One region of the Exiguobacterium sp. s6 genome, then DNA from elsewhere that is predicted to be linked to it. Evidence: riboswitches for the same ligand, from Rfam matches in the RefSeq annotation. Region 1 holds a riboswitch; the other holds the start of a gene.
What was found. A riboswitch is a leader RNA that binds a small molecule or an ion and turns the genes downstream of it on or off. The one in region 1 is predicted to bind S-adenosylmethionine.

Region 1 (7,801 bases):
TTACCACCCCAACATTTTGTCGGACTCGCCGATGAAGTCGCAGCACTTGAACAGGCCGGTCGCGATATCATCCGACTCGGTCAAGGGACGCCGGATTTGCCGACGCCCGCCCCGATCTGCGACGCACTTCAGACGGCGCTCCTTGATGCCTCGACCCATCAATACGGTCCGTTCCGCGGTCAGGCCCGTCTGAAACAAGCGGTGGCGACGTTTTACTTGAATGAGTACGGCGTCGAAGTCGATCCCGAGACGGAAGTCGCGATCCTCATCGGTTCCAAGTCCGGACTCATCACGTTGCCGCAATGTGTGCTCGAGCCAGGGGACGGGATCTTGCTGCCGAACCCCGGCTATCCCGACTACATCTCCGGGGCACGACTCGCCGGTGCCGTCGTCCGTGATCTCATCTTACGCGAGGAGCACGGTTTCCTCCCTGACTATGAGACGCTCGATACGGAAGGGGCGAAACTCATGTATTTGAACTATCCGAGCAATCCAACGGGGGCCGTGGCCACACCAGCCTTCTTTGATGACACCGTTCGGTTCGCCCAGGAGCGGGACTTGATGGTCGTCCATGACTTCGCGTATGGCAGCATCGGGTTTGATGGACATGTCCCGCCGAGCTTTCTGCAGGCAGAGGGGGCGAAAGACGTCGGCATCGAGGTATATACGATGTCGAAGGCGTTCAACATGTCCGGTTGGCGCGTCGCCTTTGCCATCGGGAACGCAGACATCATCGAGGCGATCAATACGTACCAGGATCACGTCCACGTCAGCGTGTTCTCGGCCATCCAGGCGGCGGCTGTCGCCGCGCTCGAGGCCCCACGCTCTATCCGGGACGATTTGGCCCGACTCTATGAGGCGCGACGCGATCGCCTGATCGATGGGTTGAACCGGGCCGGGTGGGCCGTCGAGCCGCCGGAGGGTTCGTTCTTCGTCTGGGCGAAAGTGCCCGAGGGCGATGCCAAATCGTTCTCGCGTAAGTTATTGTACGAGGCAGGAGTCGCCGTCACACCGGGCTATTTCTTCGGTTCAGAAGGGAACGGATACGTCCGCTTCGGACTCGTCTCGCCCGAGCCGAAAATCGATGAGGCCGTCGAACGAATCGAGCGGTTGTTTGCCGCCTATGAGGAGGTGCGGGCATGATTCGTCAGGCCGTCCTTGAATATGACCACGCCGATGACGCGCTCGACCGTCTTGATGACTTAGTCGACGGCCGACGTGCCCACGTCCTGCGCGGTCAGAACGGGTACGAAGTCGTGCGGGCCGTTCATCCATCCATCACGGACTATCCGGCCACGACGTTCCGTGGGGAGTGTACGGACAAGGAAGTCGAACGGCTGATTTTTGAAGACGTCGATGTCCTCATCGCCATCGGGGGCGGGAAGCTCGTCGACACGGCCAAACTCGTCGCCTATCAACAGAACGTGCCGCTCATCATCGTCCCGACACTCGCCTCGAACTGTGCGGCGTTCACGCCTCTCAGCGTCGTCTATCGGGAGGACGGGAGCTACGACCGCTACGACATGTTCCGCGTCGTCATCGAACGGGTCATCGTTGACTCGCGGGTCATCTCGCGCTCTCCATATGAATACTTCCGAGCCGGTGTCATCGACACGGTCGCGAAGTTTTACGAGGCCCGTTACTTGAGCGGTGACAGCTCGGTCGACGCGGGCGTCAACACCGGGCTCGTCTTGGCCCAGCAGTGCGGGCGTCTCGTCGAACTTGATTTGAGCGAGCACGCTTTTGAGTCGTATAGTGACGACGTCCGCTTCGCTGTCGATCACGTGCTCGCCATCGGAGGTGCCGTCGGAGGATTTGGTGACGCCGGGACACGGGTCGCCGTGGGCCATGCGGTCCATAACGCTCTCAGTCGCTTCGAGTCGACGCACCGTTTCTTACACGGGGACAAGGTCGGCTTCGGCCTGATCGTCCAAGAGCGGTTGCGGCGCTCGGCCGATACCCCGTATTTGGAGGCTTGGCTAAGCGAGTTCGGTGCCCCGACGACGCTCGAGACGCTCGGGGTCGGGTCGAGCGACATCCCGGTATTGGTCGACTCCGTCATGACGGAGACCGAGCTGCAACAGTTGCCAAAGCCGCTCGATAAAGACTTTCTGAAAATAATATTTGAAAATTTGCAATTTTCTATTTACAAATAAAAGAATTGAAAGTAAGATGATAACAATTAAATAGACCGATTGCTTATCAAGAGTGGTGGAGGGACTGGCCCTATGAAACCCGGCAACCAGATCATTATGATCATGGTGCTAATTCCAACAGACGGAACGTCTGGGAGATGAGCGTGTCCGACTTTGTCTTGTCGTGCCCGCCACTCTTCATGAGTAGCGGGCTTTCATTTTGGAGGAGGAAAAACAGATGAACATCAAACAGAAAACAGCACTCGCAGGAACTTCACTACTCGCCGCCATCGCACTCTCGGCGTGCGGTCAATCGGACGCGAGCGAATCGCTCAGCACGGAGTCGCTCACGATCGGCGTCACGGGCGGTCCACACCAACAAATCGCCGAAAAAGTGAAAGAACTCGCGGCCGAGGACGGCCTCGAGCTCGACATCAAAGTGTTCAACGACTATAACACCCCGAACACGGCGCTCGCCGAGGGCAGTCTCGACGTGAACAGTTATCAGACGCTCTCATTCCTTGAACTGCAAAAGTCCGACAAAGGCTATAAGATCGACGATGTGTTCAAGACCGTCGCGTTCCCAATGGGTCTTTACTCGGAAAAGTTGACCGACATTGAGGACTTGAAAGAAGGCGACAAGGTCGCCGTCCCGAACGACCCGGCGAACGAGCTGCGCGCACTCCGTCTCTATGAGACAGCGGGCCTCATCACGCTGAAGGAAGGCTTGACGGACAAGGCGACGAAACGCGACATCGCTGAAAACCCGCTCAACCTCGAATTCATCGAGCTCGAGGCGTCTCAGCTCCCGACCCAGCTCCCGGAAGTCGCACTCGCGGCCATCAACACGAACTTCGCGATGGGTGCCGGCCTGTCGATCAATGAGGACGCCTTGTTCCACGAAGACACGGTCGACAACCCGTATCCGAACTACGTCGTCGTCCGCACCGATAACAAGGATGACGAAGTCGTCGCGACGCTCAAGTCGTACTATCACTCGGACGAGGTCCGGACGTTCATCGAAGAGACGTTCAACGGCTCAATCGTCCCGGCGTTTTAAGGAGGGCCTATGATCGCACTTAAAGGAATCACGAAGACGTTCACGGTGAACAAAGGTGCTGTCACCGCACTCGACGACGTCTCGCTCACGATCGAGAAAGGCGAGATCTTCGGCATCATCGGTCGAAGCGGGGCCGGCAAGAGCACGCTCATCCGCATGATCAACCTGCTCGAACGCCCGACCTCGGGCCAGGTCGAGATCGAAGGACAGGACATCACGAAGCTCGACAAACGTGGGCTCTCAAAACTCCGCCATCGAATCGGAATGATCTTCCAACACTACAACCTGCTCAAGACGGCGACCGTCGAAGATAACGTCGCCATCCCGCTCCGGCTTGAGGGTCTCGACAAGGCAACGATCCGCGCTCGCGTCGACAAATACCTCGACATCGTCGGCTTGACGGACCATCGAAAACATTATCCCGAGCAACTCTCGGGCGGACAGAAGCAACGTGTCGCCATCGCCCGGGCCCTCGCGCACGAGCCGGATATCCTGCTCAGCGACGAGGCGACGAGCGCGCTCGACCCGGAGACGACCGAGTCGATTCTCGACCTCTTGCTCGACATCAACCGCGAGCTCGGACTGACGATCTTTTTGATCACGCACGAGATGGAAGTCATCGAGCGCATCTGTGACCGGGTCGCGGTCATCGAGGCCGGCCGGATCATCGAGGAAGGGGACGTGCTCGACGTGTTCTCGGACCCGCAGCATGCGACGACACGCAAGTTCTTGAAGACGAACCTCGATGTCCCGAAAGAGGTCGTCGATGAGTTGAGCACGCACGGGATGCTCGTCAACTTGTCGTTCATCGGTCATCAGAGTGAACAGGCTGTGCTCGCCCAGTTGACGAAACGGTTCGGCTTGCTGCCGAACATCATCGGGGGCGGCATCAAAAAGCTAAAAGGCGGTCTCGTCGGTAATCTACTCGTCCATTTGGACGGCGATGAGGGACAGACCGACCAAGCCGTCCGCTTCTTAGAGGCGAGCGGTGTGAAAGTGAAGGAGGTGACGAACCATGCTTCAGTTTTGGGAAAATTGGGGTGACTTGATTTGGACGGGGACGATTCAGACGCTCACGATGACCGGCATCGCGCTCGTCATCTCGACGTTGATTGGACTGCCGCTCGGGACGCTCCTCGTCTTGACGCGACCGAACGGGCGGCTCGCCAACCGTTATTTCTACGGCATCTTGTCGAGCGTCATCAACGTCGTCCGTTCGATCCCATTCATCATTCTCTTATTCTTCATCCTCCCGTTCACCCGTTTCATCATGGGAACGACGATCGGCGTCCAAGGCGTCCTGTTGCCGCTCATCGTGTTCACGGCGCCGTATATCGCGCGGCTCATGGAGTCGGCGCTGCTCGAGGTCGACCGCGGGGTCGTCGAGGCGTATGAGGCGATGGGCATCTCGACCCGGAAAATCATCTGGTACGTGTTGATCCGGGAGGCCCGCTCTTCAATCGTGCTCGGTTTGACGATCGCGACGATCGGTTTGATCGGGGCGACCGCGATGGCAGGACTCGTCGGGGCAGGCGGACTCGGCGATATCGCCTATCAATACGGGCATCTCCGATTCGAGCCGGAGGTCATGTACGTGACCATCTTCGTCTTGATCCTGCTCGTCCAATCGATTCAATCGTTCGGTAACCGCTTGGCGGCCCGACTCAAGAAGGCATAAGAAAAGAGCTCTGCTTCGGCAGGGCTCTTATTTGTTGTCGAGCAATCGTTTCAATTCGGCGATTCGGTCATGGCGCGGGATGAACGTACGAATCTCTTTCTCACTGAACCCGATTTGAATCCGATTGTCGTCGACGACGATCGGACTCTTCAAGATCTGGGGGTGCGACGCCACAAAGCTGTACAGCTCACGGAGCGACATCTCGTCAAGTTGGTCCGCCGCTTGTTTGTACACGCTCTTTTGGATGGACAACAGGTCGGTCGTCCCGTTCTCGGTGAGGCGGAGCATGTCTTTGAACTCGGTGAACGACATCCCTTGATCGGTCAATTTCTTCTCGATGAATGGGATGTTCTGTTCGCGTAACCAATCAATCGTCTTACGGGAAGAACTGCAGCTTGTATGTGTGAATACGGTGACCGTCACGGCAACCACTTCTCCTTTACGTAAGTATGGACTTCTCTATTTTCTCTCATTCATACGTTTCGAACGCGAAATATGTTTCAAATCACATATACTTTTTATCGCCATCGGACGATTTGTCGTCAGTCAGTTCGGGTACATGACGAAAGAGACCATAACCGAGGAGGGATTTACATGTTTGATTACACGGTCAAGACGGACCAGACGGTCGAAGCGGTCGTCGAGAAGCTGAAAGCGACGCTCAAGGAAGAAGAGTTCGGAGTGCTCTGGGACTTTGATTTGAGCGAGACGCTCGAAGAGAAAGGCCAAGCGATCGACGGGGACTATCGCATCCTTGAAGTATGTAATCCGAAAGAAGCGAAGAAAGTCATCACGGCACATCGGGAAGGCGGCTATTTCCTGCCTTGTAAGCTCGCTGTCTTCACGAAAGACGGGGCGACCCATGTCGGGATGCCGAAGCCGACGAAACTGATCGAGCTGATTGAGGATGAGTCGCTTCAATCGATCGCCCACGACGTCGAGACGCGACTGACGCGTGCGATTGATCAAGCCGTATAATTGAATGAGCGAACCCGTCCATGAGAGTGGACGGGTTTTTTCCTGTTCCTCCTTAAAGTCATATAATGGTAAAATTGGTACAAATAGATTTTAAGGGGCGGATGATTTGAAAAAGTTAGCCAGTGCACTCGTATTATCCATGGGCTTATTGGCCAGTTGCGGTGGGGAAAAGCCAGACGTCGTGAACTTGTCGTATGTCGATGCGCATTGGACCGTTAACAAGTATTCCTTAGAGCAACCGGAAGCCCTCGAATCGGTCGATGAGACTTTACAGGCCTGTACCGGGGACTTGACGACCGAATTAAAAGGGGATTTGACCGTGTACGATACGGTCATCGCGAATCGCCATCAGATGACCGATACGGGAGATGAATATGCATATAAATCGGTGACGTACATCAAAGGCGATGAGCATTATGCACTTTGTCGCGATATGCTCTCGGAACGCTTTCAAGCCGAGGTCATTGAGTCATTCCCCCCATTCGTTGATACACAGAACGGGAAGCGAATTCAACGAAACCCTTTCATCGAACCTGCCGACGAAACTACTCAAGCAGAATTCCTCGATACGGATGGATTATTGGAGCCGAATAATGCTGTCGAACCTTTTCCTGATACCATCGTCACGTTCATACCGGCCTTCCACGGCGAGGTGGAATTGACCATTGGAGATCGACCGGTCGCATTTCCGGTGCTTATGTTCGACCCGATGATGGCACACATAGATGAGGTAAAAATCGCAATCGGATATCATCCCGATGAAAAGAAACCCTATGTTTTATTGATGCTCGCGGACCTCTATTTCACAATGAGTCCGCTAGATGAAATTATCGACCCGGTAAAAGGAGAACAGTCGTATGAAGAGTTGACAGTCAAACGACTGCCACTTCGTTCGGAACTATTACCCGACAAATCCTATCCATTGTATGAGTTCAATTATACCCGTGACGGGAAAGCGGTGACCGAAATCGCGACCATTACATATCGTGCCTCTGAACTGTTGACGATTTCTGAACAAAAGGCGCTCAAAGACAATCCGGACGAGCAGTATATGCCGTCTGTGAGCGGTCCTCTGATTTATCTCCACCAACAACCATTCAATCACGAGTCAACCTTGACGTATCCGACCATTTTGCGTGCGGTAGGTAACGAGATGGACGACCTGATTCAAGCAATCGATTCGGCTGAGCCGACGAAGCGCACGGGTGATCAAGGGAACTATCCTTATCTCACAATCGTCGACGGACTCAAGGGACAAGAGTTCGAGGTGACATATAAACAGCGCTCGAAGAAGCTAGATATTTACGTGACGGACCGATCGACCAAGGAGACGTATAAACTGACGAGCGAAGGGGCAGAGACGTTCTTGTCTTACTTCCCTGATTTGAAGACGAAATGAGTGGGTTGAACATGAAGAAACGAACGTTGGCGGCAATGTCGCTCTTGTTGATGACGGCGGGTTGTTCGGAAGACGTGGACGTCGTCCGCTATGGCCATATCGAGGAACACTGGCAGGCCGAACGGGTCACGATGAACAGTCAAGAGCCTGTAGTGGATGCCGAAACAATCTTGAACCAATGTGAAGATGAGGAACGATTGACCGAACTAGCTGGAGAGACGTTTTCCATACTCGGGATGGCCTACGCGACCCGCGCCCCGTTTATGAATGACGACTATGACGGATACGCCTTCGACGAAGTGACGTATGTCGAGGGAGATGCGGTCTATGCGCTCTGTAGGTCGCATCAAATGGATGGGATACCAGGGTACCAAGCCGTCGAGCTCGAGGTACGGCCGTCTTTCTTAAAAGACGAAGTTGGCACTGAAGTCTCGTTCCTTCCGAACGTCCATGTCGCGACGGAGAACGAGCGGGCCTCGCTACATCAGCCGGACGCCTTCTACGAGAATGGACAAGATATCGAGCCGTATCCGGTCACGCTCATGAGGATG
Region 2 (7,801 bases), 420 kb from region 1:
CCGGGTCTTTCAAATAACGGAGCCCGAACAAGAGGACGACGACGAACAAGACCGATAAGAAGAAGTTCGCGTAAAAGATCCACTCGATGTCGATGCGCGCGATTTGCCCGCTCATCGCTGTCCCGAGGGCGACCCCGACGTTTTGGGCGACATAAATCGCGTTGAACGATCGTCGCCCCCCTTCCGGCCAGATCAAGCCAGCAAAAGCGTATACTGTCGGGAAGACGAGGCCACCCGAAAACCCAATCAATCCAAGCCAGCCCAAGTAACCGAGGAATGTGGCATGAAACAACAAGAAGCCGAGCGAGCTCGCGAGCAACAGCCCGACCGCGAGGATGAGCGTCCGCTTCCCGCCGATCCGGTCAAACAGCGTGCCCCCGATATAGTTCCCAGCGATGGCGAGCGCCGAGTTGACGAGGAGGGCAATCCCTGCGAGCGTCATCGATTCGCCTAAATATCCATTTATATAGAGTGTGTTAAATGGCCATAAAAAAGACGCCGCCGTTGTATTAAGCGCCATCGCAATGACCAAAATCCATACCGAAATCGGCATTTTATTGTTCATACCAGTTACTCCTTTCATTCCCGTTTAACGATAAAAATTCGGCACGACGGCCGAATCAAGAATAAGTCCTTCTCCAAGCTAACGGAACGCCCCATAACTGTCAAGAAAAATTACTTATTATGAAGTAAACACGAGGAGAGCTTGTGATAGCATGAGCAAAGAAGGAGAGGATATTCATGCAACATCCATTTGGTGACGCCAGATACCACAAATTAAATGAAGCATATCGCCGTGAGTTCGGCGGGAAAGTGTTCAAGGTACCGCTCGACGGCGGTTTCACTTGTCCGAACCGGGACGGGCTCGTCTCGAAGGGCGGCTGTACGTTCTGTTCGGACGACGGCAGCGGTGATTTTGCCGGCAACGCCTGCGATCCGATCCCGGTCCAATTTGCCGAAGTGAAAGCACGGTTGCATCGAAAGTGGAAAGAAGCCCGCTACATCGCTTACTTCCAAGCGTTCAGCAACACGTATGCCCCCGTCGCCCGGCTCCGGGAATTGTTCGAGCCTGCCCTTAAAGAGGAAGGTGTCGTCGGTCTATCGATCGCGACCCGACCGGACTGTCTGCCGGACGACGTCGTCGACTATCTCGCCGAGTTGAACGAGCGGACGTCCCTCACGGTCGAACTCGGTCTACAGACGATTCACGATGCGACAGCGAAAAAAATCAATCGTGGCCATGACTATAAGACGTTCCTCGAAGGTCTCGCCAAGCTCCGCCGACGCAATATAAGCGTGGTTGTCCATATCATTAACGGTCTCCCTGGCGAGACGACAGAGATGATGCTCGACACGGCGCGAGAAGTTGCTAAAATGGACATACAAGGAATCAAGATCCATTTGCTCCACGTCTTGAAGCACACGCCGCTCGCCCGTCAGTACGAAAAAGGATTGCTCGAGCTCATGGACGAGACGACTTACGTCTCCCTCGTCTGCGACCAGCTTGAGACGTTACCGCCCGAGATCGTCATCCATCGGTTGACCGGTGACGGGCCACCGGATCTGTTGATCGGTCCGACGTGGAGCCGGCACAAGATGGCCGTTTTGAACGCCATCGATGCCGAACTGGTGCGTCGTGATTCCTTCCAAGGAAAAAAGAAGGATGAGAGCTATGGGATTAATGAGAGTCTTACCGTTCGCGAAGTACCTACTCCGTGAACACGTCACACCTGGTGCCGTCGCCATCGATATGACGGCCGGCAACGGGCACGATACATTGTTTTTAGCCGAACTCGTCGAGGCGACGGGACACGTCTACGCGTTTGATGTCCAAGCAGCGGCGGTCGAGGCGACACGCATTCGCATCGAGGAAGCAGCATTGACGGACCGCGTTACTGTCATCCACGACAGCCACGACACCGTCCGAGAAATTGTAGCGGACGAGACCCGTCCGATCACAGCCGCCGTGTTCAACCTCGGTTATTTACCGGGAAGCGACAAGTCGGTCACGACGACGGGCAATACGACCATCGACGCCCTCGAGCAACTGCTCGACGTCATGGCCGTCGGTGGTGTCATCGTCGTCGTCATCTATCATGGCCATGATAGCGGCAAAATCGAGCGCGACGAGGTGCTCGCCTACGTCGAGGCACTCGATCAAAAGCGGGCCGGCGTCCTCCGTTACGGCTTCATCAATCAAATCAATCATCCCCCGTTCATCGTGGCGATTGAAAAACGTGCATGAAAACAGGCGACTCGAGCGAGTCGCCTGTTTTGTCATTCTCGGATCAATTCATAAAACGTGATGAGCGTCTCCGCGAACTTCGTGTTCAGTCGTTCATAGCCGAAATGCGGGAAGCCTTCGAGCCGGCGGATGTACACTTGATCGCCGCCGATTTTTCGACAGACGTTGAGCGTCAGCTTCACATCGGCGAAGCGGTCGTCCGGCGCATAGAAGCAAGCGAGTGGAAGGCGCGGCAAATGTTTCTTCTCTTCTTGATGCTCGACGATTTCTTCCTCGATTTCCCGGTATTGCCCGTAGGTGATCTCACCGAAGCGGGACGACTCTTCGCCTGCACCCATGAACGTCATCATGCCGAGCGGCAAATCCGGACGGAAACGGTCGACCGCACTCGCGACGACTTGTTTCAATCCGCCGATTTGGCGGGACGGATGCCAGTCGAACAAGGGTGAGATATATGTCAAACTGCCGAGCGGCACATCGTATTCCTGGAGCAATCGGTTCGTTAACAACGCCCCGAGACTGAAGGCGATGACGTGAATCGGCAGTTTGTACTGGCTCGCCTCGCGTAGCGTGTTCTTGATTAACAGCTTATGGTCTTCCGCCGTCAAGCCGACCGTCTGTCCGGTCACGACGAGAACTTCATATTCGTCACGTAACCGTCCTAAAAACGCCTCGCTCAAGCGTGACGTGAACTGGAGCGGATAGACGATCACGATGACCCCTTTTCGTGATTCTTCTTCGTATGTCATACTGTCACCTCATTTTATTATGTCCATGTTTTTATACTAACAAAAAACATCAGCCGAGACTGATGTTTGTCAGAAAATCCGTCTAGGGTCTTAGCTCGGGTCATAGCGCAAATGAATCAGTTCCATCGGTTGGTCGTACACTTCCTCTTGAATCCGATTCAATTCGATGAACGCCTCATGGTTCAAAAAGGCAATCGCCTGCTCGTTCGAACTCTCGACGTACAGTTCGATCGGTTGAACTTTACGTTCGCGCAGATGAGACAATAAGGCCGTTCCGAGACCTTGTCGGTGATGGGTCGGATGAAGATAGAGTCGGAGCACTTCCCACGTATCCCCGCGGTCGATCGCATGATAGAACCCGATGACGTCGCCTTCGGCTTCACCGACAATGAACAACTGCTCTTTCGCTTCCTCGCTTGAACTGATGGCGCGGACGATCTCTTCTTGCTGATAAGCCCGTTCCATTACTTTTGAACGAACCTCGTCTTGTTCACTGACCGTTGCGAGCGCAATATCGCGGATGGTGGCGGCATCTTCTGGTACGGCTTCCCTGATCTTCATAACGGCATCCCCCTTTTGGCCAATCTAGTAGTATCATTCCCCATCAGCAAAAAAATATCCTGCCCGCTCATTACTTTTTGATGTCGAAATGAAGGAAGACGTTATTTTCCATTTTGACTCGGGTATAAGAGTATCAATGCCAACTTACAAAAAGGAGTGTTACTATGGAACCGAAACTACAACATGATCCAAAACTAGAGCAAGCCAACAATCCAAATCGTCAGTTTGACCAAGCAAATGCAGGTGGCCCTAAAATCACCGTCGTGACCGGGATGCTCCTCGGCGCCCTCGTCGGCGGTCTGCTCGCCTTACTTAGCACGTCGAACCGTGAGAACACGAAACAATCGTTCTCGAGCGCGAAATCGTCGGTCGGCGGTCTCGTCGATACGGTCAAACAAGACCCAGCCGGAAAGGCCTCACAAGTCATTGACCAAGTGAAATCGGCTTCTGGAATCATCCAAGAAGTTGCCACTGACGTTCAAAACGTATACGAGAAAGTCGCTGGTGAAGTCGACACGGTCAAAGAAGACGTGAACAAAGTCGTCGGCACGGCGCAAGAAGCGAAGTCAGATCTTCAATCGATCGGCGAGAAAGTCGTCGATGCGAAAGATACGGCGCTCGGGCAAGAAACTTCATCCGACACGTCATCAAGCAATAACGAATCATCGAATGACAACAAAACACAAGCCTAACAAAAAAACGACCTTTCGCTGAGAAAGGTCGTTTTTACTGTCTTATGCGAAGCGTTTCGCGCCTTCTTCAAGCACTGCCGCTTTATCCGTTTGCTCCCATGGGAGTTCAACGTCTGTACGACCGAAGTGGCCGTAAGCTGCTGTCTGCTTGTAGATTGGACGGCGAAGGTCGAGCATCTTGATGATGCCGGCCGGACGGAGGTCGAAGTTCTCGCGAACGAGTTCGACGAGCTCAGTCTCGCTCAATTTGCCTGTGCCGAACGTGTCGACTGCGATCGATACCGGGTGGGCAACGCCGATCGCGTAAGCAAGTTGAACTTCTGCTTTGTCAGCAAGTCCCGCTGCAACGAGGTTTTTCGCTACGTAACGAGCCGCGTACGCCGCTGAACGGTCAACTTTGGTTGGATCTTTACCTGAGAACGCGCCGCCGCCGTGGCGAGCGTAACCACCGTACGTATCGACGATGATTTTACGTCCTGTAAGGCCTGCATCCCCTTGTGGTCCACCGATGACGAAACGGCCAGTCGGGTTGATGAAGTATTTTGTATCCGCGTCGATAAGTTCAGACGGGATGACCGCGTCGATGACGTGCTCTTTCAAATCAGCTTGGATTTGTTCGAGTGTGATGTCTTCGGCATGTTGCGTCGAGATGACGATTGTGTCGATGCGAACTGGGTTGTTCGCTTCGTCGTATTCGACCGTCACTTGTGTCTTACCATCAGGACGAAGGTAAGCGAGCGTGCCGTTCTTACGAACTTCTGCCAAACGACGTGACAATTTGTGTGCGAGTGAAATCGGGAGCGGCATGAGTTCTGGTGTCTCTTTTGTTGCGTAACCGAACATGAGACCTTGGTCACCAGCGCCGATCGCATCGATTTCTTCTTCAGTCATTTGTCCTTCACGAGCTTCAAGCGCTTGGTCGACGCCTTGGGCGATGTCTACCGATTGCTCATCAATCGATGTGAGGACAGCACAAGTCTCTGCATCAAAACCATATTTTGCACGTGTGTAGCCGATCTCACGAACTGTTTCACGAACCACTTTCGGGATATCCACGTAAGTTGATGTTGTGATCTCACCTGCTACGAGCACAAGACCTGTCGTGACAGATGTCTCAGCCGCAACGCGGGCGTTTGGATCTTCAGCTAAAATCGCATCCAAAATCGCATCTGAGATTTGGTCACAAATTTTATCCGGATGTCCTTCCGTGACGGACTCCGAAGTGAAAAGTCGACGGTTCAAGTTTGCCATTTCGAAAAACCTCCTATAATAAGGGTGATGTGTGGACGGTACTCGTTCCCCTTACGCGTTGCTTTGGGACGGTAATGAAAAAAACCTTTCGCCATGTTCAATGGGAAAGGTTGAATCGTTCTTCCTTACCCTCTTATCGTTCGAAGCTTGCGCTTCGCTTCAGGATAGCACCTTTTCCGAATAACAATGACAAATCGGACGGTTGCTGGGCTTCGTAGGGCCTTGTTCCCTCCACCGCTCAGAATAAGAGTATCCGTTACGAAGACCATCATATAAATGACACCCCGTTCTGTCAAGCGTATCGACTGAATTCGTAAAACTTTTCACGAACTCGCAATAGTTATGTTTGTGAAATATCAAACATTTTTTTGTCGGTTTTCGATTTTGTACTATGACCTGGTACAGAATATGTTAGAATGACAGTGTAAGAAAGCGCTTACTTTAAAGGGTAAAAAAGGCTTGTTTTTGATTAGTATGTCACATATAATAAAAACGTCATACTAATTAAACGCGGAAGTATGCGGATTTCATCCACATCTATTTAGGGGAAAGGTGGGATTCAGGATGGCGACAACGCTCCTGAAAATCGAAGAATTAATTAAAGGTGCCGACATGATGCGGAACTTAACGGTTCCAGAATTGGTGGAAGAAGCCATTCGCAACGGGGAAGGCGTACTGACGAAAGACGGGGCTTTATCGGTCAGTACAGGTAAATTCACAGGACGGTCACCGAAAGACAAATTCGTCGTGCAAGATGAAGTCAGCAATCATTTAGTAGACTGGGGTCCGGTCAACCAACCGATCGCAGAAGAGAAGTTCACGGCACTGCTCGATAAAGTGCTCACGCATCTCGAGACGAAAGACAAGCTCTATTATCTCGAGGCGTCTGCCGGGGCTGACGAGCATTATACGCTTCCAGTGCGGGCCATCACAGAATACGCGTGGCACAACTTGTTCGCGAAACAGTTGTTCTTGCGCGAATGGCCGACACAAGGTGCCTTTGATCCGTTCACGGTCATCTATGCACCGAGCTATAAGGCCGATCCGGAAGTCGACGGGACGAACTCCGAAACGTTCATTCTCGTCTCATTCGCCAAACGGACCATTCTGATCGGGGGAACAGAATACGGCGGCGAAATTAAAAAATCGATTTTCTCAGTCATGAACTTCCTGTTACCAGAACAGCACGTCTTGTCGATGCATTGCTCGGCGAACGTATCGGACGCCGGCGAGACGGCTCTCTTCTTCGGGCTATCGGGTACCGGAAAGACGACGCTATCGGCCGACACAGAACGTCATTTAATCGGGGACGACGAGCATGGTTGGTCTCCTGATGGCGTCTTCAACATTGAAGGCGGTTGCTACGCGAAGACGATCAACTTGTCGCGTGAGAACGAACCTCAAATCTACGATGCCATTCGATTTGGCTCGTTGATTGAGAACGTCGTCTTGGACGAGGAACGGGCGCCAGACTACAAGAACATCTCACTCACTGAGAACACACGGGCAGCCTACCCGATTCAATTTATCGATAACGCGATGCTTCCGTCACGAGCCGGGCATCCGAACACGATCGTCTTCTTGACGGCCGACGCGTACGGCGTCCTGCCTCCAATCAGCAAATTGACGAAGGAGCAGGCGATGTATCACTTCTTGTCAGGCTATACGTCGAAGCTAGCCGGCACGGAGCGCGGCGTGACGGAGCCGCAGGCGACCTTCTCGACATGTTTTGGATCACCGTTCTTGCCGCTCGCACCGGAACGCTACGCCGACATGCTCGGCACGTTGATCGAGAAACATGACGTCGACGTCTATCTCGTCAATACCGGTTGGACCGGCGGAGCTTACGGCGAAGGATCGCGGATGAAGCTCGCCTATACACGGGCGATGGTGAACGCGGCCGTCAACGGGAAACTCCGTGACGTCGAGACGACGCGCCATGACATCTTCAACGTCGAGATCCCACGCCACATCGACGGGGTGCCAGACGACGTGCTCAACCCACGGGGCACATGGAAAGACGGGGCCCGCTACGACGCCGAGGCGGCAGCGCTCGCCCGTAAGTTCCAAGACAACTTCAAACGATTCACGAAAGCGAGTGAGGCGGTCGTCGCGGCCGGCCCAATCATCGTGTAATAAAAAATGACTAGCACCTGGTTCAGGCGCTAGTCATTTTTTGGTGCGACGGCTAACATCCAGTCCATCGCCTCATCGGTCGTCTTCCACTTTTCCCAAAACGGGAGTTGATGAGCGAACGGGACGATCCAAAGTTCGGCCCGCTCCCCCATCCGTTCGGCCACGGC

Region 2: another riboswitch for S-adenosylmethionine. It lies ahead of metK (methionine adenosyltransferase); the one in region 1 lies ahead of KNP75_RS06485 (MetQ/NlpA family ABC transporter substrate-binding protein).

What each region holds. Positions count from the first base shown of each region.
Region 1 covers NZ_JACSLN010000001.1:1,252,452-1,260,252, forward strand. The annotation lists gene KNP75_RS06475 (aminotransferase class I/II-fold pyridoxal phosphate-dependent enzyme) at 1-1,143, shown strand, start outside; gene KNP75_RS06480 (iron-containing alcohol dehydrogenase family protein) at 1,140-2,156, shown strand; SAM riboswitch class I at 2,197-2,300, shown strand; gene KNP75_RS06485 (MetQ/NlpA family ABC transporter substrate-binding protein) at 2,374-3,195, shown strand; gene KNP75_RS06490 (methionine ABC transporter ATP-binding protein) at 3,205-4,239, shown strand; gene KNP75_RS06495 (methionine ABC transporter permease) at 4,211-4,873, shown strand; gene KNP75_RS06500 (Spx/MgsR family RNA polymerase-binding regulatory protein) at 4,901-5,296, opposite strand; gene KNP75_RS06505 (DUF302 domain-containing protein) at 5,468-5,851, shown strand; gene KNP75_RS06510 (hypothetical protein) at 5,958-7,250, shown strand; gene KNP75_RS06515 (hypothetical protein) at 7,262-7,801, shown strand, end outside.
Region 2 covers NZ_JACSLN010000001.1:828,600-836,400, reverse strand. The annotation lists gene KNP75_RS04335 (MDR family MFS transporter) at 1-565, opposite strand, end outside; gene mnmL (tRNA modification radical SAM protein MnmL/YtqA) at 742-1,719, shown strand; gene mnmM (tRNA 5-(aminomethyl)-2-thiouridylate-methyltransferase MnmM) at 1,673-2,245, shown strand; gene KNP75_RS04320 (alpha/beta fold hydrolase) at 2,278-2,994, opposite strand; gene KNP75_RS04315 (GNAT family N-acetyltransferase) at 3,085-3,555, opposite strand; gene KNP75_RS04310 (hypothetical protein) at 3,720-4,247, shown strand; gene metK (methionine adenosyltransferase) at 4,290-5,498, opposite strand; SAM riboswitch class I at 5,629-5,748, opposite strand; gene pckA (phosphoenolpyruvate carboxykinase (ATP)) at 6,063-7,634, shown strand; gene KNP75_RS04295 (alpha/beta hydrolase family protein) at 7,664-7,801, opposite strand, start outside.